Linked DNA regions of Gloeothece verrucosa PCC 7822. The protein of the gene in region 1 binds, or shares a complex with, the protein of each later gene. Links are inferred from orthologs where the notes say so. Each region holds a gene or a part of one and is shown on either strand. Other genes may lie near its edges. The genes, in order: pheT and pheS.

Region 1 (11,523 bases):
TTGGGGTCATCCGAAGATGGCCTGAGTTGTTTGACGACACATAAGGGTTTGCTGGGAATTTTTGTATCTATAGTAGCAAAAGTCGCTCCGAACCCTCCTTTACCAAGAATGCCAAGTACCTGATAGCGATCGCGCAATAAGAGTTTGGAACCGCAGGCTTGACAAACGACGACATTATCAGGGTTTTTCGGATTACTACAGGAAGGATTGACGCAGTAGCTCATGCAAGGTCACCAAAGATTGCTGTGTCCAAATGGAAGTGAAAATAGGATTTCAAAAAGCGGGTTAGTTTGGCCCAGGGATTTTTTGGAATCTAATCTTATAATGCCCGAAAATTCGCTTAATTTAACAACTTCTCTTAGATATTTATTTTTATAAAAGTAGTTAGACTCGAGAGAAGCTTCATTAACAGACTGTGATACACCTTCCATAATACCATACTTTAGATAGAGGCGTTTCAGTAAATTAATGAGAGATAATATATAGTTTTAATAAAATTGCCCTAAGATTCAGAACATATACGCATAAAAGAGCTTAATGCCAGTGCAGGAACTAAAGAGGCAGCATCCAAACCTCAAAGCTTCAGCCAACTAAAAATATCCTTGACTTTTAGATTGAGTTGTGTTAGAAAATCCGGAACAGGAAGCTGTCGATCTTCTTCTTCAAAAAATAGGGGTTGTTGTTGGGGTGGAAAAATTAACAGTGAATGCACTTGAGGATCGATTAACCATCCTAATTTACAGCCGCAATTGAGGCAATGTAAAATTTTGTTGGTGACTCGAGATTGATTTTGCTCAGGGGAGAGAATTTCAATAATCCAGTCTGGAGAGGTAGCAACCACATTGGCAATATCTCCATTGTCATCTTTGGGTATGTTCTCCCATTTTAAGACGGCTACATCAGGAACAATAGATTGGCCTCCAAAGCTACAACGTAACTCGGGTAAGGCTAAAGCAATGCGTTCAGTTTCGGCGATAGCATTGATGGTTGTGACTAATTTACCTTGTATTCTACTGTGTTTTCCTTGAGGCATCGGTTTTTGAATAATTTTACCATCGAGGTATTCGCTCTCCGGTTGGGTTTCTGGGAGTTTGAGGAATTCCTCTAAGGAGAGTGCAGGTTTAGCGGTTTGTATCATGAGTTTGACCATCTGAGCAATTTTCGGGTTGATGTTTATATTGTAAATTTGATCCCCCCCAATCCTTAAAAAGGCTTTAATCAGGGGGCAATCAATTGATTAATCAGTATCCGTAACAGATAATAACCAAAGTTGATTATTACCCTTATCAATACCCAACCAAGTCATATCCCAAGCAACAGCACCAAACCAATTTGACCAAGGTTCATAACTCACATAAATTTTCACTTCATCATAGCGATCACCAAAAAGAGCGGCAGAAAAATTACCTCCTAAAGTTTTCGCTTCTTTAGCAGAACCTTTAAATTTATTGTAAGCGCCGCCCTTGAAGAGAACCTTGGCTAATTCTCCATCAAAGGTAAATGCACTGCTATCATCTTTTAAATTTAGAGAAGACTTTAAGCTAGTCTCAATCTCTAATGAAGGTAAAGCTTCCCTTACCGCAGTCCGGGTGATACATTGGTCAAAAAAATTAATCTCCTTTAAGCGATTATGAGAAGAAAACCAATCAAATACAGGGTGATTAGATAACTGAAATCGAGCAAACTCTGCGCCACCATTAGCATAAATCTCCCGAAACTTTTGCAACAGTTGAATAATAGCCGGCTGGTCTAAGGGACTAGGTATAACTTCCAATTCCCTAAACATTTGCTCGATCTCTTCCTGTGAAGGGCGGTTTTGTCGTCGATTTATGGTGGTCATTAAGCGGAACTCCTTTATAACTTATTTAGGTAAAATTTAGGTTATGTTATCTATGTCCTCTGACTTTAATAAAAAAAAAGTTAATATATCCTCAGTACCATTAACCTTACACTATTAAATGGTATCTCTGCTCGTTTAAGCCAGAAGATGAAAAAAACAACCTTGCTATCTTCCATGAAAAAATTGAAATCTGTCCTTTGTCTAACTTTATTAGCCGGACTAATTTCTCTGATCATTTTACCGAGTGCCGCTTGGGCACAAACACCCTATACGGGTAGATTCACTCTCACTCAACCTTGTAACGGTACTACTTCCATTAGTGGGAAAAATCCCATCCCTTTAGAAACATCTATCCCCTACGAAGCAGTGGGACTAAATAAACAAGATAATCCTACTTATGTTTACATCAAGATTCCCAATTCAACCAATCATTGGGTCGCTTTAACCTGTGGGGAACTCAATCCGGCTTTAGCCACTTCTACAGAGAGCAATCCTTCAGAAACGGGAACTACCACTGGGGAAAGCGGCAGCCAACCAACCGCATTTATTCCTTTTTTTGACGATAATTCTGATGGTTTGTTCAATAGGCAACATCAAGACATTACCCCTATTCCTCGTGCATTGAATGATTTTGATCTGGCGATCGTTGAACTCTGTGGCCAGCCGGGTAAAGTCGTTAGTGAGAACGAATTTAAATCAACTCTAAATAACTTTCCCGGCGTTCTAGCTAATATCAAAGAATATGTAGGAGGTTCTTTAGAAGAAGGACGTACTTCTGATGATGAATTCCTGGATGATTTAACCGATGTTTGGTTTAAGGTCAAGGGTTTTGATCATGTATTTTGTGGTGAACCTGGTAGAGGTATTGGCGGATTACACTTTGCAGGACGCTACTTAGATTTGCAACAAAAAAATTTAGCTGGCATTTTACCCAGGAGTATTCCTAACGCAGAAATTCAAGAGGGAGCAGTTTATACCCTAGGTGTAGAACTGCAACTCGGCGACCGTAAAGTTAGCGCCCCGATCAAAGGTTATGCTTATACCCTCGATGCCGAAGAAATTTTAGAACTGGGTGCTAGAACCTACAAAGATAACCCCAATACAGACTCAACAAATATAGCTTGTTTAGTAGGAATTACAGACGAAGGGCAGACTTTTGAAAACGTTTTTGTCGCTCGTGAAGGGGCAATTCGTACTTTCTATAGTGATGCTAGTCCGGATTTTGGTCGTACTGGTGAATGCAATGTTGATAATTATGAGACTCCTACCTAGGCTCGTTGAAATAGCGAAAGCGCCTAGGAAAAGATTAATAAACTAGAGTATTGCTACAGTTGCCACTCATTTTGAATGGGTGGCTAAATCGCCTAAATACAGAATAATAGGTCAGTACAGGTTAAACTGATAACTGGTCACTGATAAGAAAGAGAAGATGCGAATCTCTATTAATTGGCTGCGGGAATTAGTCGATATCACCTTAACTCCAGAGGAGTTAGCGGAAACCTTAACCATTGCAGGTATAGAAGTTGAAGAGATAGAAGATCGTCGTCAACAAGCGGACGGGGTAGTCATCGGAAAAATTCTCAAACGAGAACCCCATCCCAATGCGGATAAATTAAGTGTGTGTGAAGTGGATATCGGAGGAGAGTCTACCTCTACAATTGTCTGTGGGGCACCCAATGCAAGAGCAGATATTTTTGTTGCTGTCGCCACCCCCGGAACCTATTTACCTGCCGTAGATCTCAAAATTAAACCGGCTAAACTGCGCGGCGTTCGTTCAGAAGGCATGATTTGCTCTTTGGCTGAGTTAGGATTAACCAAAGAGTCTGAAGGAATTCATATATTTTCACAAAAGAATTTAGAATTAGGTTCTGATGTCCGTCCCTTATTAGGGTTAGATGATGTGATTTTAGATATCTCTCCTACCGCTAACCGCGCGGATGCCTTGAGTATGGTGGGAGTAGCACGAGAAGTCGCCGCCTTAACCGGTGCGGCCTTAAACCTTCCTCAACCCCCCGACTTATCTATCCCCTCTAAAAAAGGCAGTTTAAGTCTAGAGGTGGATGATGGGGTAGCTTGTCCGGCTTATATGGGTACGGTGATAGAAGGCGTTAAAATTGCTCCCTCTCCCCAATGGTTACAAAAACGCTTAGAAGCGGCAGGGGTTCGTCCGATTAATAATGTGGTGGATGTCACCAATTATGTATTACTAGAATGGGGACAGCCGCTTCATGCTTTTGACCGGGAACGCTTGAAAACCGTAGGCAAGGGCAAAAGTTTAAGTATAGGGGTCAGATTTGCCCGTGAAAAAGAAGAAATTAAAACCCTCGATGGTCAAACTCGCTCTCTGGTTCCCCAAAATTTACTCATTACCAGTAATGATGTTCCGGTTGCCATCGCTGGCGTGATGGGAGGAGAAGAAACCGAGGTTTATGAAGGCACGGAAAATCTTGTTTTAGAAGCGGCACTATTTGATCCGATCACCATTCGTCGGTCTTCAAAATCTCAAGGGTTACGCAGTGAATCTTCTGCCCGATATGAGCGCGGCGTGAACCAAATTGAGTTAGACTTAGCTTGTGCTAGGGCCATCTCTTTGATTACGGAAATAGCGGGAGGTAAGGCGGTTCATCAAGTGATTGCCGATGCTAGACCCGATCAACAAACTCGTTCGATCGAATTGCGTTTAGAAAGACTACAGCAAATTTTAGGTAATGTCAAAACATCCGACGGAATAGGTGTTGTAGAAGCGGCAGATGTAGAACGTATTTTAACCGATCTCGGTTGCCAGTTAACACCGATTAAAACTGATGTTTGGACGGTGACAGTACCCTCTTATCGCTATCGGGACTTAGAAAGAGAAATAGATCTCATTGAAGAAGTTGCCCGCTTGTATGGTTATGATCATTTCTGTGATACTCTTCCCCGTAAGACAGAACCCGGCGCACTGTCTTTTGAAGAACAATTACAGCGCAAAGTTCGCGCGTTGTTTCGCGGCGTAGGACTCACCGAAGTGGTGCAATATTCCCTGGTGAAACCCGAAAAAGATGAGGTGGTTTTAGCTAACCCCTTATTAGCTGAATATTCGGCCCTCAGAACCAATTTATTAAATGGGTTAATTGATGCTTTTGAGTATAACCAATCTCAAGGAAATGGGGCATTTAATGCTTTTGAAATTGGGCGGATTTTCTATAAGTCAAATGAGGGAATACAGGAACAAGATTCTCTGGCAGGAATTCTCGGCGGCGAGGTGACTCCTCTGGGCCGTTGGACAAGGGGCGGTAAATCTCAACCCATGTCTTGGTATGAAGCAAAAGGCATCTTAGAAAGTGTGTTTGAAGCTTTAGAAATAGTAGTAGAATATCAACCCGACCAAAACGATGAACGTCTTCATCCGGGGCGTACTGCTTCTTTATGGTTAGAGGGGAAACAGTTAGGGATATTTGGACAACTTCATCCTCAACTCCGACAAAAGCGGGGGTTAATTGATGAGGTTTATGCTTTTGAATTAAGTTTTGATCGGTTGTTAGAGGCGCTTAATAAAGATGAGTTAGTCACTCCTCGTTTTCAAGCCTATTCTCCTTTTCCGGCAGTGGCGCGAGATTTAGCTTTTTTTGCACCGATAGATTTATCGGTTTTCCAGTTAGAAAAAGTGATGAAAAAAGCCGGAGGAAGTTTATTAGCTGGCGTGGAATTGTTTGATGAATATAAGGGTCAAAATGTCCCTGAAGGTCAACGGAGTTTGGCGTTTAGTTTGGCTTATCGAGTGGGAGATCGTACCTTAACTGATACGGAGGTTGACCCGGTTCATAATCAGATTCGGGAGGCATTAGTTGAGGAGTTTAAGGTAACTTTACGGAGTTAATACTAAAAGGGCAATTTTACCAGTTGCCCTCAAATTTTTGCCAAATTTTAGCTAAATTATACATCAAGTTATACATTATTCAACGTAAAACTAACTTTAACTCTAACAGCGTGGTTATACACTTAAGGGTGTAATTAAAACTTAATAGGCAAAAACTGAAGAATTTAATGATTATGAATAGTTTTTTTGCTTCTCGCTTCTGGGGGAGTATAGGGATTGCTAGTGCCCTCGCACTAACTTGGCTTCCTTTAATGCCAAAAGCGGCTCAAGCAGCAACCTATACTTTCACCGCAGGGAATATGGATGCTTACAATACCAGTGATGGTCTCGAACCATCTAACCCTAGTCCTGGTGCTGTTGCATTCATCAATAATCTCTACTCTAGTTCAAATATTTCTTGTACAAATAATCCTTTATGCCAGATCAGAAATTTTGATCAACCAGGTGCAGATAGACAGTTCATTCATACTTTTAGTTTCTCCAATCTGATAGGAAACATAACTGGTGCTAATTTAGAGATTCGGGTTAGAGCAAGTGCAGGAGGGAGTCAAAATGATGCTATTCACTTATTATTTATTGATTCTTTAGGAAATTTAGATCCTGTTCGTTGGGGTAGCTATTTTGGGAGTGGCAACGGTACACCAAGCAGCAGCGGTACTATATCAACCATTGACCCTAGTCCACCCAGTAACAGCACCAATAGAACAAGCAGCAATCAGACATCAACTTCTACTGTTCCGGGTTTGTTAAATACTTCTTGGACAGCATCACCAACACCAGTTGATCAGACATTTTATCTTGATTTAAGTAGTCTTTCTCCCTTGGCGCTACCAAATACTACAGGTAACTTGATTGCTACTCTCAACACCAAGGGATTTTTAGATGTTTATGTTCAAGATGACACGGAGGTTGATTACATAAAATTAACGGTGGAAACTGTTCCCGAACCTTTTACAATTTTAGGTGCAGGAGTGGCTTTAGGATTTGGGTCTTTGTTTAAGCGGCAAAAAGCCAAAAAGTAATTAAATCAACCGGATTTTATATAACACAAGCGAGAACGGATCAAGCTTAAATCCGGTTGAACGGTGGCTAAACGCTGGCGACAGATGCGGCTAACTCTTCTCGGCGGTTAAGATAGGCTTGTACAGTGTCTTGGTATCGCAGATAATAACCTATTGTGGTGTAAACATCGGATAACGATACAGTTGAGTAACGACTGACAATGGTTTCAGAGGATGTACCATCTTGAAAGGCGCGGATGACTTTTAATCAAGCTATCTAATCAACTTGGCGAACCTCCATTAGAAATAAGAAGACCTTTTTTTCCACGACAATTAGACCTTTTTAGCTAGACAATCATTAATATAAATCTATAATTTATCTCTAACCCAATCCCGAAATGCTCTTAAACTTTGAGTTGTCCCCCTTGTTTTACTCATCTCTAAAAATGCTTCTATACCTTCTTTAGTCGGAAAATTATCAAAAATTAATAAAGAAAGTATGATGCCTAACTTCTAGCATTGCCCTCCATATCGACAAAAAATATTAAATTATACCTAAAGTTATACGTTATTGAAGCAAATACTAACGCTAACTCTAACAGCCTGGCTATAGAGTTATATAAATAGCTCAACTGAAAATTTGGAGACAAATTAAAGATGCCTAAGTTTAACCTCTTTGTTTCAGGGACAGTCTTAGCAAGCGGACTAGCTTCCCTGGCATTAGCGGCTCAACCTATCCAGGCGGCTGAGATTTCAATAACAGGAAGCAATGGAAATTGGTTTTACCAGTACGACAACAGCGAAGAAAATTCACTTACATTGTATGAAAGGGCCACAGACTTAGGTGCTTTCGATGTAGGAATTGCACTGACAGGATATGAACCAAATACCTCTGTAGGGATTCAACTGTTAAAGCTCGTCTATAACTATTCTAAGCTTACCTGGACCGACTTTCATATTACTATAGGGACAGGATTAGGAGATGAATTTACTCAATTAGATCCTAACGGCGATCTTTTTGCGCCAACCGTTGATAATGGTGAAGGTATATCTGCACCTTTTGATCTAGCCTATCTATTTAGTGGAGGCACTCTTGGCTTTGCTAAGGTGACCAATTCAGGAACTTACATTTCTTTTGACCATGGCACTGTTCTTAGTGGCATACTAGGTGTCCAAAACCCTGGTGTGACAGCCCCAGCTTTCTTGTTGAATGTACCTATCGATGCTGACGGAAATGCCTTCTTTACTTTGCGTCAAACCGCAAGCGTTCCTGAACCCTTTACCATTTTAGGTGCAGGAGCGGCTCTCGGCTTTGGCTCTTTCTTTAAACGACTAAAAGCCAAAAAATAATCAACAAGGTTGGTCTATCTACTCAAAAAGTTTTCAGAGTCCAAAGAACTTTTTAACTTTTTCTGAATATTTTTACTTAATATTACTTGCCTTAATAGTCCTCTATTTCAGGGGACTATTCATCTATCTCAAGAATTATTTTTCTCTGTCTACATCATGGAGTGAGTCGATGTTGCATTTTGGGGGCTGGCGGAGTTTATTACAAAATCTTAACAAATTGCGTTAAGATCACCAATAATACCTGCCTAAACCCCTTACAAGATCTCTAATTATCTTCTATGGTTAACTTGGAAATCACCCCCACCGAACCAGCCTCAACCACAGTTTTAGCCGCTACAGATTCATTTGTCAATCGGCATATCGGCCCCAACCGCCAAGAAATTGCACAAATGCTCTCTATTTTAGGGCTTTCTACCCTAGATGAATTAGTCGATAAAACCGTTCCCGCCGCCATTCGTCTGGAAAGAAAACTCAATTTACCGCCCGCACAAAGCGAATATGCGGCTTTAACTCAATTAAAATCTATTGCTTCAAAAAATAAAGTTTATCGTTCTTATATAGGCATGGGATACTATGACTGTATCACGCCGCCGGTTATAGTTCGCAATATATTAGAAAATCCTGGATGGTACACCGCTTATACCCCCTATCAAGCTGAAATTGCCCAAGGACGACTCGAAGCTTTACTCAACTTCCAAACCATGATTATTGAGTTAACGGGTTTGGAAATAGCTAACGCTTCTCTTCTCGATGAAGGAACCGCCGCCGCCGAAGCTATGAGCATGAGTTACGGTTTGTGTAAAAATAAAAATGCTCATGCCTTTTTTGTCTCTAGCGGCTGTCATCCCCAAACTATTGAAGTTATTAAAACTCGGGCCTATCCCCTCGGTATAGAAATTATTATCGGCGATCATCATAACTTTGATTTTGAAACCCCTATCTTTGGGGCGCTGCTTCAATATCCCGCTACTGACGGCACGATCTACAACTACCGCGAGTTTATCACGAAAGCCCATCAAGCCGGCGCATTAGTGACTGTTGCGGCAGACCTCCTCAGTTTAGCCCTACTCACACCCCCTGGCGAATTTGGGGCAGATATTGCGGTAGGAAGTGCCCAGAGGTTCGGTGTGCCGATGGGATACGGGGGACCTCATGCGGCTTATTTTGCTACCAAAGACGCTTATAAGCGGCAAATACCGGGGCGTATTATTGGGGTTTCCAAAGACGCACAGGGTAAACCGGCTTTACGCTTGGCCCTCCAAACCCGAGAACAACATATTAGACGGGATAAAGCGACCAGTAATATTTGTACTGCCCAAGTGTTACTCGCGGTGATGGCGGCGATGTATGCGGTTTATCATGGTCCACAGGGTATTAAACAAATTGCCACACGGGTACATCAGTTAACGGTTATTCTGGCCACCGGGTTAAAACACCTGAAATATTCTATTGAGTCAGAACCGTTTTTTGATACCCTTCATGTAAGGGTGGGAGAACAGAAGGCGAAAACCATGATCGAAACTGCCCAGAAACATCACATTAATTTGCGTTTCCTGGATGATGCGGCAGTGGGTATCAGTTTAGATGAAACCACAACCCTACAAGATGTGATCCAATTGTGGCAAATTTTCGCCGGACAAGATGAATTACCTTTTACCGTAGAAGAAATTGCCAAGTCTGCTAAATTTGAATTTCCTGAAGCGTTAAAGCGTACCAGTGACTATCTTACCGACCCGGTGTTCAATAAATATCACTCGGAAACGGAATTATTACGTTACCTGCATCAACTCGAAAGCAAGGACTTAGCCCTCAATACTTCCATGATTCCCTTGGGGTCTTGTACCATGAAGTTAAATGCTACCGCCGAAATGATACCGGTGACTTGGCCAGAATTTGGTAAATTGCATCCCTTTGTCCCCCTTTCTCAAGGGGAAGGGTATCAGATACTTTTCCAACAGTTAGAAACATGGTTAGCGCAAATTACAGGGTTTGATGCTATTTCGTTACAACCTAATGCCGGTTCTCAAGGGGAATATGCCGGCTTGCAAGTTATTCGCAAGTATCACGAAACCCGAGGCGACAAGGACCGCAACATCTGTTTAATTCCTGAGTCGGCGCATGGGACAAACCCCGCTAGTGCGGTGATGTGCGGCATGAAAGTAGTGGCGGTAAAATGTGATAAGGAGGGCAATATTGACTTAGATGACCTTCGCGCAAAAGCCGAAAAACACAGCCAGAATTTAGCGGCTATTATGGTGACTTATCCTTCTACTCATGGGGTATTTGAAGAGGGAATTATCGATATCTGTAACATCATCCACCAACACGGGGGACAGGTGTATATGGATGGGGCGAATATGAACGCCCAAGTGGGGTTATGTCGTCCGGCGGAATTTGGCGCTGATGTGTGTCACCTGAATTTACATAAGACTTTCTGTATTCCTCATGGGGGTGGTGGCCCCGGTATGGGACCCATTGGGGTTAAGTCTCATTTAGCCCCATTTTTACCGGATGTATCCCTAGTTCTGGGGCAGTTGACCGGAGAACAGGGACAATGGCAAGATACTATTGGGGCTATTTCTGCCGCGCCTTGGGGCAGTGCAAGTATCCTGGTGATATCTTGGATGTATATTGCGATGATGGGGGCAGAAGGGTTAACTGAGGCGACTAAGGTGGCTATCCTTAATGCTAATTATATTGCTAAGCGTTTAGAACCTTTTTATCCTGTGCTGTATAAGGGAACTTCAGGGTTAGTGGCCCATGAATGTATTATTGATCTACATCCTTTGAAAAAACGGGCAGATATTGAGGTGGAGGATGTGGCTAAACGGTTGATGGACTTCGGTTTCCATGCGCCTACGGTGTCTTGGCCGGTGATGGGAACTATTATGGTAGAACCGACGGAAAGTGAGTCTAAGGAGGAATTAGACCGTTTTTGTGAGGCGATGATTACTATTTATGAGGAGGCAAAAGCCATAGAAGAGGGTAAGATTGATCCTAAAAATAATCCTCTTAAAAATGCGCCTCATACGGCTGAAGTGTTGATTTGTGGTGAGTGGAACCGTCCTTATTCAAGGGAAGTTGCGGCTTATCCTGCCCCCTGGACTAAGCAATATAAATTCTGGCCGGCTGTGGGACGAATTGATAATGCTTATGGGGATAGAAATTTGGTCTGTTCTTGTGAAGGGATGGACGCTTATAAGAACCCTACACCCTGAAGGGTGGGGCTACACGAACAAAGCCCGCCTGCGCGGGCTAAAATATTCTGTAGGGTGGGCAAAGCTTGCCCTGAGCGGTAGCGAAGGGTTGGCGATAACTTTCGGTAAAGGTTTTAACTTAAAATCCAACTTTGCCCACCATCAATTATTATTAGTCTAGAAAATTGCTATATGTAAAATTTCCTTTTCTAATTGAGTAATAGTTTCGTCAAATAAAACCTTGTTTAAGTTTAATTCTTGAGAATATTTTTGATA
Region 2 (11,264 bases), 160 kb from region 1 along the record:
CCGCACTACTCTATGGTGATGAGCATTATCAAGGCAAGGTGATATTCATTAACAGTCTGCCGTGACAGATATCACTGCTTCACTCGCTGCCTTCAGTTATATTAAAAGTTAAATTGTCAGTATAATAATGCCAAAAATATATCTTTTTTTAATGATAAAATTCTCAAATAAAATTATTCAGTAATTTCACTTAAATCTAACACAAAAAAAACTCATATTTTCTATTAAAATTGGTTGGTTTTACGGAAACTTTATATTATAAAATTGTGATAAATTATATATGTTCAACCAAAAAATGCAGTCTAAAAAGCTTTATAGCTAAATATCCTGTGGTTTTCTTAATAGCAAAAAAAGAGGTAATTCAGATGTTTAATCAACCAATAACCAAGATAACAAAACTTCAATTTAATCCACAAACTACTCTTTTAAAAGATGCTAAAAACCTCGTTTGTTTTGATGCACAAGAAGCGATTCCTTTCTGGATTTGGTTGTGGGAAAATCCTGGAAGCCCTATTGCTTTACCTGGAAAGATCAGTCTGGATCACCATGACTGTCTGCACGCTATTCTAGGGGTCGGCGTTTCTTTAGAGGATGAGGCCTTCTTAATTGGCGTGACTATGGGAAGTGATACAGACCTCCAAGAATGGCATTTAAAATTATTTAAATTTGTTTCTCGATTTTTATATCCGAAAAAATTCCGTTTTCGTACCCAAGATTTTTTTGTTTTTGATTTAGGGGTAGAATTGGGCAGAAAGCTAAAAATCAAAAATCTCAACAAAATTGATTTTGCTCTCTACGAAAACAAAACCGTTGCTGAAGTCAGAGACGCTTTAGGGCTTAACGAGATTTTATTGCTATTAAATTCCGAGTTGACTCAACCTCAGCAAGCACATTCGTTACAGCAGTTTTCCTTTGGCTAAAATCATCAATACAAGTAGCGGCTTTCTACTCATTAACTGTGGCGCGTCGATTTTTCATCGGGACAACTTCAGCCTCACTACTTTCTCTAGCCACCCGAATTAACAACCCTGCTAAAAATAAACTCGCTAGACTGGAACTTCCCCCATAACTAAACAAGGGTAAGGGTAAACCTGTGGTTGGTAATGAGCCGGTGGCTACCCCTATATTCAGCAATGATTGTCCTACTAAAATCGTCATTGCTCCCATTGCCACTAAGCGTTTGACTCGATGACGACATTTGAGTGCTACTGATAACGCTACTGTGGCAAAAGCCATTAATAATAATAATAATAATATTCCCCCAATAAAACCGAATTCTTCGGCATAGACAGCAAAGATAAAATCTGTATCCGCAAAGGGTAAATAGAATTGTTTTTGTTGCGACATTCCATATCCTACACCCCAATTTCCGCCGGAACCAATAGCGAGTAAACTTTGAACCAGTTGGTATCCATCGCCTCTAGGGTCCGCCCAAGGATTCATAAAAGATAGTACACGCCGCCTTTGATATTCCTGTAAACTGATACTAATAAATCCGGTTAAGCCGCCTCCTATAGCCGTTGACAATAAGTAAAACATCGGTAACCCTGAAGCGAGAGCAATTAACCATAAGGTTATGCCACAGAGAGCGGTGGTACTCAAATTAGGTTGAATGAGAATTCCTGCCAAAACCACGCCAAAAAGCCCTACCCATTGTAGGCGAATTTTCCAGGATAATCGAAACCAATCGCCAAAAATTCTGGCACTTTGCAGCACTAAAAAGGGTTTCATCAACTCTGAAGGTTGAATCAAGATGGGTCCAATTTTAATCCAACGGGTTGCGCCATTGACCGTTTCTCCTAACCCAGGAACTAAGGTACTCAAAATCATTCCTAGGACGAGTAATACCATCCAAGGTGCAATATTTAAGAAATAGCGTAGGGGAGATCGGGTAATAAAATTGAAGCCAATCATACCTATCCACAGCCAGATTAATTGTCTTATGACGTTATTTGGCCCGTATACAGGGTAGGAGGCACTAAATTGAATAATTAACCCGATCGATAGCCAAAGAAGGGTAAGCCAGCGTAGTAAACGCGCCTCTACTGACCAAGTTTCTACATTACTCTCAAAAAATGGAAATAAGTAGCGTATCCACCGCAAATTCGACGAATTTTTCCCCCTTGCTATCATATTATCTTTGTCCTTATCGATCTTCCTTTAAAGGGCTATTACTGCGATTGATGAGAGTTTACTAATGTTTGTTCCTTAATTAGTCAAGAGTCAAGAGTCAAGAGTCAAGAGTCAATAGTCAGTAGATACCTCTTGAAGAGGGGCCCTTGGTCATTAGTGAATTAGCAATTTTATAATCGTTTTTTTCTAGCCATTAGTTAATTGTTAACTCAACTCCATAAACAAGAAAAAGAGATAACTAATGACTAATGACTAATGACTAATGACTAATAACTAATAACTATTCTTCTTGTTTTTTAAATGTCAAAGCGGCAGAATTCATACAATAACGTAATCCTGTCGGTTTCGGCCCATCATTAAAAACATGACCCAAATGAGCGTCACAAGCGGCACATAAGACTTCTGTTCGTTTCATAAACAAAGCATAATCATCTTCGCACTTAATATTTTCTTCCTTTAAAGGTTTCCAAAAACTCGGCCATCCGGTTCCGGAATTATATTTTGTTTCTGAACTAAATAATTCATTGCCACAACAAACACATTTATAGGTTCCTTTTTCTTTATTGTCATGATATTGACCTGTAAATGCTCTTTCTGTTCCCTTTTTGCGGGTGACTTTAAATTGTTCTGGGGTGAGAATTTCTTTCCACTCTTGTTCAGTTTTTTCGACTTTATCCACCATATTTTCGCGTTTTTTTCTTTAAATAGTTATTTATTTAGACCCTATTGTCTAATTTTATTGTAATGGATTTATTGGCTTTTGATTTTCAAAATTTCTCTGTTGAGAGTTTTAATCCATTTCGTCAAAAAGTAAATCTTCAAGAATCGGCTGAATATCTTCATCATCAGGAGATACCAGTTCTATTTTGCCGAAATTATCATAAGTTGCTAAAAACAGTAGAGGAGTTAAAGGGGTATAAATGGAATATTTTTGGTCTAGATGATAGAAACTAGCCAAAAACTGTAACTCTTCTGGTTCTAACCTTTCTTGCTCCTCTGAGTTCAGTTCTAAAGTGAGAATTCCTTCATCTTCTAAAGGAGGTAATTCACCACTTACCGTCAGGGTATAAGCGGTATGCTTGAGGGTCAGATCGAGTTCAGCTAATACGGCTTTAGCATCGGCAAAAATCTTTACTATTTCGGTTTCATCTTCTATTAGAAAAGTTTCTGATAAATCATCTTCCTCGGCTTCATCATCCAAAGCGAGAATAACCACTGGGGTATCAATGGGCATCAGCAGAAGATAAGCAACATCTTCAGTTTCTAAAGCATTTTCAATGTAACACTCTAGCGATCGCCCTGATTCATCTGTCAGCGTGACGATCTCAGCATCATCTAACTCGTTGTCTGGATTATATTGAGATGAGGACATAGTACCTAGAACGACCTTGATTGATTAGAATATCATGATTTTTGGCCCTTTAGGCACCAAACCAGTTTGCTTGATCAAGGTGTTCAAATCCTTGAACATCAGTCAGATTATATTGCAAAGGGGTAATAGTAATATAGTGGTCTCGAATGGCCTGAACATCTGTAGGGATATGGGTAGGAAGATGGAGATGATCGGGTTGAGAAATTTCTTCAATGACTTCACCCACTAACCAATAATAATTTTTTCCTCTGGGATCGAGGCGCTTTTCAAAGTTTTCTTGATAACGCCTTAAACCTTGTCGAGTCAGCTTGACACCGGCGATTTTTTGTGAAGGGACGGCAGGCACATTTACATTTAAGAGAGTCGGTTGAGGTAAAGGCTGTTCGGCTAATAAAGCCACTAAAACGACGGCAAATTCGGCGGCGGGGGTGAAGTCATCTTCAGAAAAACTGGTTAAACTGAAGGCAATACTGGTAATGCCGTCGATGAGTCCTTCCATAGCGGCGCTAACGGTTCCTGAATAGAGGATATCAGTCCCGAGATTAGACCCATGATTAATGCCAGAAATCACTAAATCTGGACGTTCAGAAAGGACAGCACTCAAGGCAAATTTAACACAGTCAGAGGGAGTCCCTGAACAAGACCAAGCAGTGACTTCAGGAGCAAAAATTCCCTGAACAATTTGGGCCCTGATGGGTTGATGTAATGTTAGTCCGTGACCCGTAGCTGATCGTTCCCGATCAGGGCAAACTACTGTCACCTGATGGCCGGCTTGGGCTAAAGTGTTGGCTAATGTACGAACCCCTCCTGCAAAAATCCCATCATCATTGGTAATCAATAGTTTTAATGACTTCTGTGTGGTCATCGTAAATTTTGGGTGGAAACCCCGTGCTTAAGCGCACGGCTTTACTTAATTGTACCATCTCACAGAATATATGTTAGAATGTGAAATATAGGTCTAATATTCTCAAGGCATGACCGCTCCGAAGGACTGCGAAGCAGCACGCGCATTCAAATTCAGATTTTACCCAACGAAAGAGCAAGAAAACATTTTGCGTCGGACATTGGGCTGTGTGCGTTTGGTCTATAACAAGGCTTTGCATGAGAGAACACAAGCATGGTACGAGCGACTTGAGAGAATTGACTACTGTCAGACCTCCGCTATGCTCACCTCTTGGAAAAAACAAGAGGACTTGGATTTTCTCAATGAGGTTAGCTGTGTTCCTCTTCAGCAAACTTTGAGACACCTTCAGAGAGCTTTTGCTAACTTTTTTGGGAAAACCGCTAAGTATCCCCGTTTCAAAAAGAAAAGAAGTGGAGGAAGTGCAGAGTTTACCAAATCGGCTTTCAAATGGAAAGATGGCCAAGTTTGGTTGGCCAAATGCAAAGAACCATTGACTATTCGCTGGAGTCAGCAACTTCCGCAAAATACGGAACCATCGACGATAACTATCAAACTCGATGCTTCTGGTAGATGGTTTATTTCTCTTTTGGTTAGGGATGAGAGTATTGAACCCTTGCCAAAAACCGATAAAGTCATTGGAATCGACTTGGGGATAACCAGTCTGATCACCACAAGCAATGGGACTAAAGTTAGTAATCCTAGGCATTTTAATAAGCTCTACAAAAAGCTTAAACGAGTTCAAAAAGCGTATTCTAAAACTCAAAAAGGCTCTAAGAATAGAGAAAAGGCTAGATTGAAAGTAGCCAAAGTTCACGCGAAAATAGGGGATTCTAGAAGAGATTTTCTCCATAAACTGACAACTCAACTTGTACGTGAAAACCAAACGATAGTAGTTGAGGATTTGGCAGTTAGAAATATGGTCAAAAACTCTAAGTTAGCTAAGGCAATATCCGACTGTGGATGGTCTGAGTTTGTCAGTCAACTTGAATATAAATGCCAGTGGTATGGTCGTGAACTGGTAAAAATTGATCGCTTTTTCCCGAGCAGTAAGCGGTGTGGGAACTGCGGTCTCGTAATTGACAAATTGCCATTGAGTGTTCGCTCGTGGGAGTGTCCAGAGTGTGGAACTGTCCATGACCGCGACATCAATGCAAGTCGCAATATTCTGGCCGCCGGGCTGGCGGTGAGAGTCTGTGGAGCGGACATAAGACCTGATAGGCATAAGTCTAAAGGGCAGTTGCGAAAAACCCGGATTCGGGAAGGAAACAAGAAACCCAAATCGTGAGGTTTGGGAATCACCGCCCGTTTTACGGCGGTGAGGATGTCAATGTGTCTTATCTGTCGAGCAAAAAACTACAATAGCTTGATCAACAAAGATATAATCGAGTTTGGTGATGAGGGTAGCTCAACCCAAATAGGTTAATCAGCAATAATTTTGATCATGACCACCTCCTTAAGCCAAATAGAGACAGATCTACAAACCCTGCAACAAGAAGCCGATAGCGCGATCGCCCTTACCACGACCCTAGAAGAATTGGAACAGCTACGGGTTCAATATCTCGGGAAAAAAGGACAACTTGGGCAAATTCTCAAAACTATGGGCAAGTTATCGCCTGAAGATCGTCCGCGCCTAGGTGCATTAGCCAATGAAGTCAAAGAAGGGCTACAGACTCAGTTAGAGAACCAACGTCAGACCTTACAACAGGCGCAAATTCAAGCCCAATTAGCCGCAGAAACCCTAGACGTAACCATGCCGGGGGTAAGTCGTCCGATCGGTCGTGTTCATCCCCTCAATAATACTATTGATCGCGTGTTAGATATTTTTGTGGGGCTAGGGTATACAGTCGCCACAGGGCCCCATGTAGAAACCGATTATTATAATTTTGAGGCGTTAAATATTCCGGCTGACCATCCGGCACGTGATATGCAGGATACTTTCTTTTTGGCCAATGGTCATTTGTTGAGAACCCATACTTCGCCGGTGCAAATTCGTTATATGGAAACCCATCAGCCGCCTATTCGCATTGTGGCACCAGGACGGGTTTATCGTCGAGATACCGTAGATGCCACTCACTCGGCCGTTTTCCATCAAGTAGAATTGTTGGCCATTGATAAGGGATTAACTTTTACTGACCTTAAAGGGACTCTCAAAGAATTTATTCGTCAGATTTTTGGCGAAGAGTTACCGGTTAAATTTCGGGCTAGTTATTTCCCGTTTACTGAACCTTCTGCGGAAGTGGATGTGCAATGGAAAGGCAAATGGTTAGAAGTGCTGGGTTGCGGCATGGTAGACCCCAATGTGTTAAAAGCTGTGGGGTATGATCCAGAAGTTTATACTGGTTTTGCCGCCGGTCTAGGAGTAGAACGCTTTGCTATGGTGCTTCATCAAATTGATGATATTCGCCGTTGTTACCAGAGTGATTGGCGGTTTTTGCGTCAGTTTTAATTGTCAAAGGGGCGAACAAATGGGCAGCCCCTTCTGGCTAAAACAAAGGAAATGAAGATTTTTTTAATTTAATCCATAAGTGCCATAATTTCCATAAGTTTTGATGTTTTAAAGCCAAATAGCGCTTAATCTGCATTTTGATATTTTCGAGTTCAGAAGAATTTTCTAACTCTTTTTTTTGATAAAAATGAATTAAATCATCTCGTCTTTTTAACAAAACTTTTATTTCTTGATAATCTTCTTGTGTTAAGACTTTGCCCGGTTGAATATGAGGAGGAAGAGGGCGATGTATATAAAAGGTGGTATGAGGTGGGGCTAGTTCATCTTCGGGTCTTTCTTTGGTATATAAATATATAGAAATTGATTTTCGAGATAAATGCTGTTTTTCCGCAGGCAGTTGAATTTTAGTAAAGCCATGCCATGAATATTCATTGGTTTCAAAAATCACACAGCGATTGAATAGAGGAAGCAAGGCTGTAATTTGATTTTCATCGGGTTCTCGGGGATTAGAATGCAATTCTAAACATCCTCCCCAACTTTCTTCCCACTCTTTATTTAAAAAAATAATGACATTTAAGCGGCGATGATACCACCTTCTTTCATCTAAATTAAAGTCTACATGAGGGTCTAATTCTTGCCCATTTAAATTTTCGTGAGTTCCTCCTCCATAAAAGGTTTCGTCGTTGATGAGTTTTTCTATCCCTGTCAGTTGAGAAATACAATCGAGAAAAGCTGTCGAACCCAGATGTTCAGCTAGAATTTGATAATTAATGCTGATTTCTCCTAAATTCTCATGCACGGATTTTCCGCCAAGGGTTCCGGTTTCACTGATGGCTTTTTGAGGATCAAATAGGGGAAATTCTTGCAACAGTGTTTGAGCCACATCTGGGTCGAAAAAATTGTCGATAACAACGTGTTTAAATGGTTTTCCTTCTTCAAACTGTTTTCTATATATACTAATTTTATCCTGTAAAGCTTTATTGATTAACATAGCTTATTGCTCAAGCTGATCCATAGCTAATTGATCCTACACCATTCGGCTGACAGTCATAGAGCATCTAAAGAGAGATATAAAAAGTGATTTCGTGGCTACAAAATGGCTGTAATAAGCTCAATCGCTGGCTTTTCAGGCTTTTAGTCAGCTTTTCTTATCAGCACGCCTTATGTGTTTTCGTAGACAAATAACTTTTTTTTGTCAAATAGTCTTTACAATCCTTAACATTTTTGTTAACTTATTGAATAAGCAAACCACAAAAAAAGGTTGTCAAAAAATTTCTGCTATCGCTTCACTCAAATGTTAGCCGGCAACCAACAGTCTTTCTCAGTGTATCTCCCATTGACATTGAGTTCTCCTACAACAGCAGTAACCTCGGTAAATGCCGAGGTTTTTTTATCTAGGGTTGAGAATGTGTGAATGTCCTAATATTCTCTGTGGAGTGTCCTTTTTCTAAAGAGTATGTTTTAAATTTTGAAAATCTTTTTCCTCAAGAGAACGAGGACGATTTTTGATTTTAAAAGCTTACAATTGTCTTTGTGGAGCTACCGAGATGATTGATCATCAACAAAAATTTTAGGACTATTAATTGACTTATTAGCGATACAATTGCTTAAATGCCCTACCACCGTTTAGGGTTAGGTTGATTCAATCATCGTCGTTATTATGACGAATCTTGTTAATCTATTGAGGAACAATAGCCATGACTTTAGCGAAAGCTGCCTTTCCCATCAATTTGAGTGCCTATAAGCCCTTAACCTTAGATCCCACCAATCCAACTTTAACCCCGGAGCAGAAAGAAACCTTAAAAGCCAATATTCAATTATGCCGCGATGCGATCGTTTTCTTCACGGCGACGGGAGCAGCAAGGGGTGTAGGCGGTCATACAGGCGGCCCCTATGATACAGTGCCAGAAGTCTTGATTTTAGATAGCTTGTTCCACTCTCAACCTAATAAATTTGTGCCGATTTTCTTTGATGAGGCCGGACATCGGGTAGGAACACAATATTTAATGGCGGCTTTAGAAGGGAGTTTACCTCTTGAACAACTGCTACATTATCGTGAGGCCCATTATCATCTACCCGGACACCCTGAACTCGGTTTGACTCCTGGGGTTAAATTTAGTTCTGGAAGATTGGGACATATGTGGCCCTATGTCAATGGGGTGGCTTTAGCAAATCCTAACAAAATCGTTTTTTGTTTGGGGTCTGATGGTTCACAACAAGAAGGTAATGACGCAGAAGCCGCCCGTCTGGCTGTAGCGCAAAAGTTGAATGTTAAACTGATCATTGATGATAATGATGTGACCATTGCCGGACATCCTTCAAGTTATTTACCGGGTTATAGCGTCAGCCAAACCCTCCAAGGTCACGGTGTCACCATATTAGAGGGAGATGGGGAAGATATCGATGACTTATATCGTCGCATCTGCCAAGCGGTTACCAGTGTTGGCCCTGTGGCTGTCATTAATAAGCGTAAAATGTGTGTAGGAATTGAAGGATTAGAAGGTTCTACTCACGGCCATGATGTTATTTCTGTCAAATTAGCCCTGGCTTATCTAGAAAAACGAGGACTCACCGACGCGGTTGACTATCTCAAGAGTATTCAAGCGCCCAAACAAACCTATAAGTTTATCGGTTCTGGCGATAATTGGGGTTCTAACCGCAATGTGTTCGGTGATGCGGTGGTGTCTGTACTCGGCAAAATGAACGAACAAGAACGCAAAGAGAAAGTCATGTGTATTGATAATGACTTAGAAGGTTCTTGCGGACTCAATAAAATTCATGCCGCTTACCCAGAAATTTTTGTCAGTGGCGGCATTATGGAACGGGGGAATATTTCTGCGGCTGCTGGGTTTGGCATGGAGGAAGGCAAACAAGGAATTTTTGGAACCTTCAGCGCCTTTTTAGAAATGTGTATTTCTGAAATTACCATGGCGCGGCTGAATAAATCTAATTTACTCTGTCATTTTTCCCATGCAGGTATTGACGATATGGCCGATAATACCTGTCACTTCGGAATTAATAATATGTTCGCCGATAATGGGTTAGATGATGGTTACCCCACTTGGTTATATTTTCCGGCAGATGCGGCTCAAATGAAGGCTTGTGTTGAGTCAGTTTTTCATCAGCCCGGTTTACGGTTTATTTATTCAACTCGTTCTAAAACCCCCAATATTCTCGATGCTAATGGCAAAGATTTCTTTGGAGAAGGCTATACTTTTACCCCCGGTAAAGATGAAGTAGTACGAGAAGGTAGCGCTGGTTATATTGTTACGTTTGGGGATGCTTTATATCGTGCTGTAGATGCCGCAGAACGTTTAAAACAAGAGGGCATTAATGTGGGAGTCATCAATAAGTCTACCCTCAATGTTATTGATGAGGAAACTTTAGCCAAAGTCGGTGCTTCTCCTTTTGTCTTGGTGGTTGAACCTTTTAACCGCCGCACGGGACTCGGTAGCCGCTTTGGTTCTTGGTTACTTGAACGGGGTTTAACGCCTAAATTTGCCTATTTGGGAACTTATAAGGAAGGTTGTGGCGGCTTATGGGAACAGTATCCTTTCCAAGGTCTTGATCCCGAAGGCATCATCAACAAAGTTAAGGAATTAGTTGGTTAATTCTAGTTAGGGTGGGTTAGCCGCACGGGAACCCACTCAGTCACAACTATAATTATTTTGATTAAGTGAATACTATGAGGGTGAGAGATTTCAATAAAATTTTCTAAACAATTTATCTGAGTTTTTCACTTAATCAAACTAATCAAAAGTTAATTTTAATAAAAGTCTAGCTACTTATATGGTCAGTTATGGTCAGTCCCAGTCAATCAATATCTTTAAAAAATCTCTATGAAAAGGATTTTTATCTTTGGCTCTTAACTATGGCTAAATTACTTAAGGAGCAACGTTTTAATGAGGTGGATTTAGAAAATTTAATTGAAGAAATTGAAGCAATGGGAAGAAGTGAGAAGCGGGAAATAGAAAGCCGCTTGATAACAATTCTTGAACATCTTTTAAAATTAATTTATTGGCAAGCAGAAAAAGAAAATAATGCGAGAGGCTGGAGAAATACAATTGTTGAGCAAAGAGAACAATTAAATCTGGTTTTAAAAGATAGTCCTAGTCTTAAAGTCAGACTCGATGAAATTTTTGGGGTCTGCTATCAAAAAGCTATTAAAATAATTATTCGGAAATATGAATTACCGGCAACAATGTTTCCTAGTGAGCCTTGTTTTTCTCTTGAAGATGTACTCAATGCTGATTATTTTCCCGAGTAAGCAGAAAAAAGGAATATAAAAGTAAGCTAAAACAACATTTCAAGATTTTATTAATCATAATTAATCATTGTATAATCATTTAATCCGAGTCCGTGTTTGTAGCAATTGAATATGGCAACCATTAACGACAACTATCTGAAAC

Evidence for each region.
Region 2: the proteins of pheT (region 1) and pheS are in contact, whole or in part, in a crystal structure (PDB 6P24), measured with the Escherichia coli proteins. The link is inferred for Gloeothece verrucosa PCC 7822 from one-to-one orthologs.

The regions. Positions count from the first base shown.
Region 1 is NC_014501.1:2,315,447-2,326,969, reverse strand. The notes cover bases 2,960-5,984. They hold pheT (phenylalanine--tRNA ligase subunit beta), read left to right. Parts: upstream 2,960-3,269; coding sequence 3,270-5,699; downstream 5,700-5,984. Other genes in these bases: CYAN7822_RS10185 (PEP-CTERM sorting domain-containing protein), read left to right, coding at 5,873-5,984; CYAN7822_RS10195 (EndoU domain-containing protein), read left to right, coding at 2,960-3,112. Also shown: CYAN7822_RS10215 (serine/threonine-protein kinase), read right to left, coding at 1-224; CYAN7822_RS10205 (Uma2 family endonuclease), read right to left, coding at 575-1,150; CYAN7822_RS10200 (hypothetical protein), read right to left, coding at 1,238-1,840; more of CYAN7822_RS10195, read left to right, coding at 1,988-2,959; more of CYAN7822_RS10185, read left to right, coding at 5,985-6,721; CYAN7822_RS39390 (PEP-CTERM sorting domain-containing protein), read left to right, coding at 7,358-8,050; gcvP (aminomethyl-transferring glycine dehydrogenase), read left to right, coding at 8,329-11,268; CYAN7822_RS10170 (DUF2290 domain-containing protein), read right to left, coding at 11,425-11,523.
Region 2 is NC_014501.1:2,160,180-2,171,443, forward strand. The notes cover bases 5,087-7,852. They hold pheS (phenylalanine--tRNA ligase subunit alpha), read left to right. Parts: upstream 5,087-5,850; coding sequence 5,851-6,855; downstream 6,856-7,852. Other genes in these bases: CYAN7822_RS09565 (RNA-guided endonuclease InsQ/TnpB family protein), read left to right, coding at 5,087-5,694; CYAN7822_RS09575 (2OG-Fe(II) oxygenase), read right to left, coding at 6,893-7,846. Outside these bases: CYAN7822_RS09540 (hypothetical protein), read left to right, coding at 366-920; CYAN7822_RS09545 (FtsW/RodA/SpoVE family cell cycle protein), read right to left, coding at 946-2,133; peptide-methionine (R)-S-oxide reductase MsrB, read right to left, coding at 2,414-2,815; CYAN7822_RS09555 (DUF3727 domain-containing protein), read right to left, coding at 2,924-3,505; 5'/3'-nucleotidase SurE, read right to left, coding at 3,555-4,370; more of CYAN7822_RS09565, read left to right, coding at 4,480-5,086; CYAN7822_RS09580 (transketolase C-terminal domain-containing protein), read left to right, coding at 8,553-10,466; CYAN7822_RS09585 (DUF29 domain-containing protein), read left to right, coding at 10,655-11,122; CYAN7822_RS09590 (LL-diaminopimelate aminotransferase), read left to right, coding at 11,234-11,264.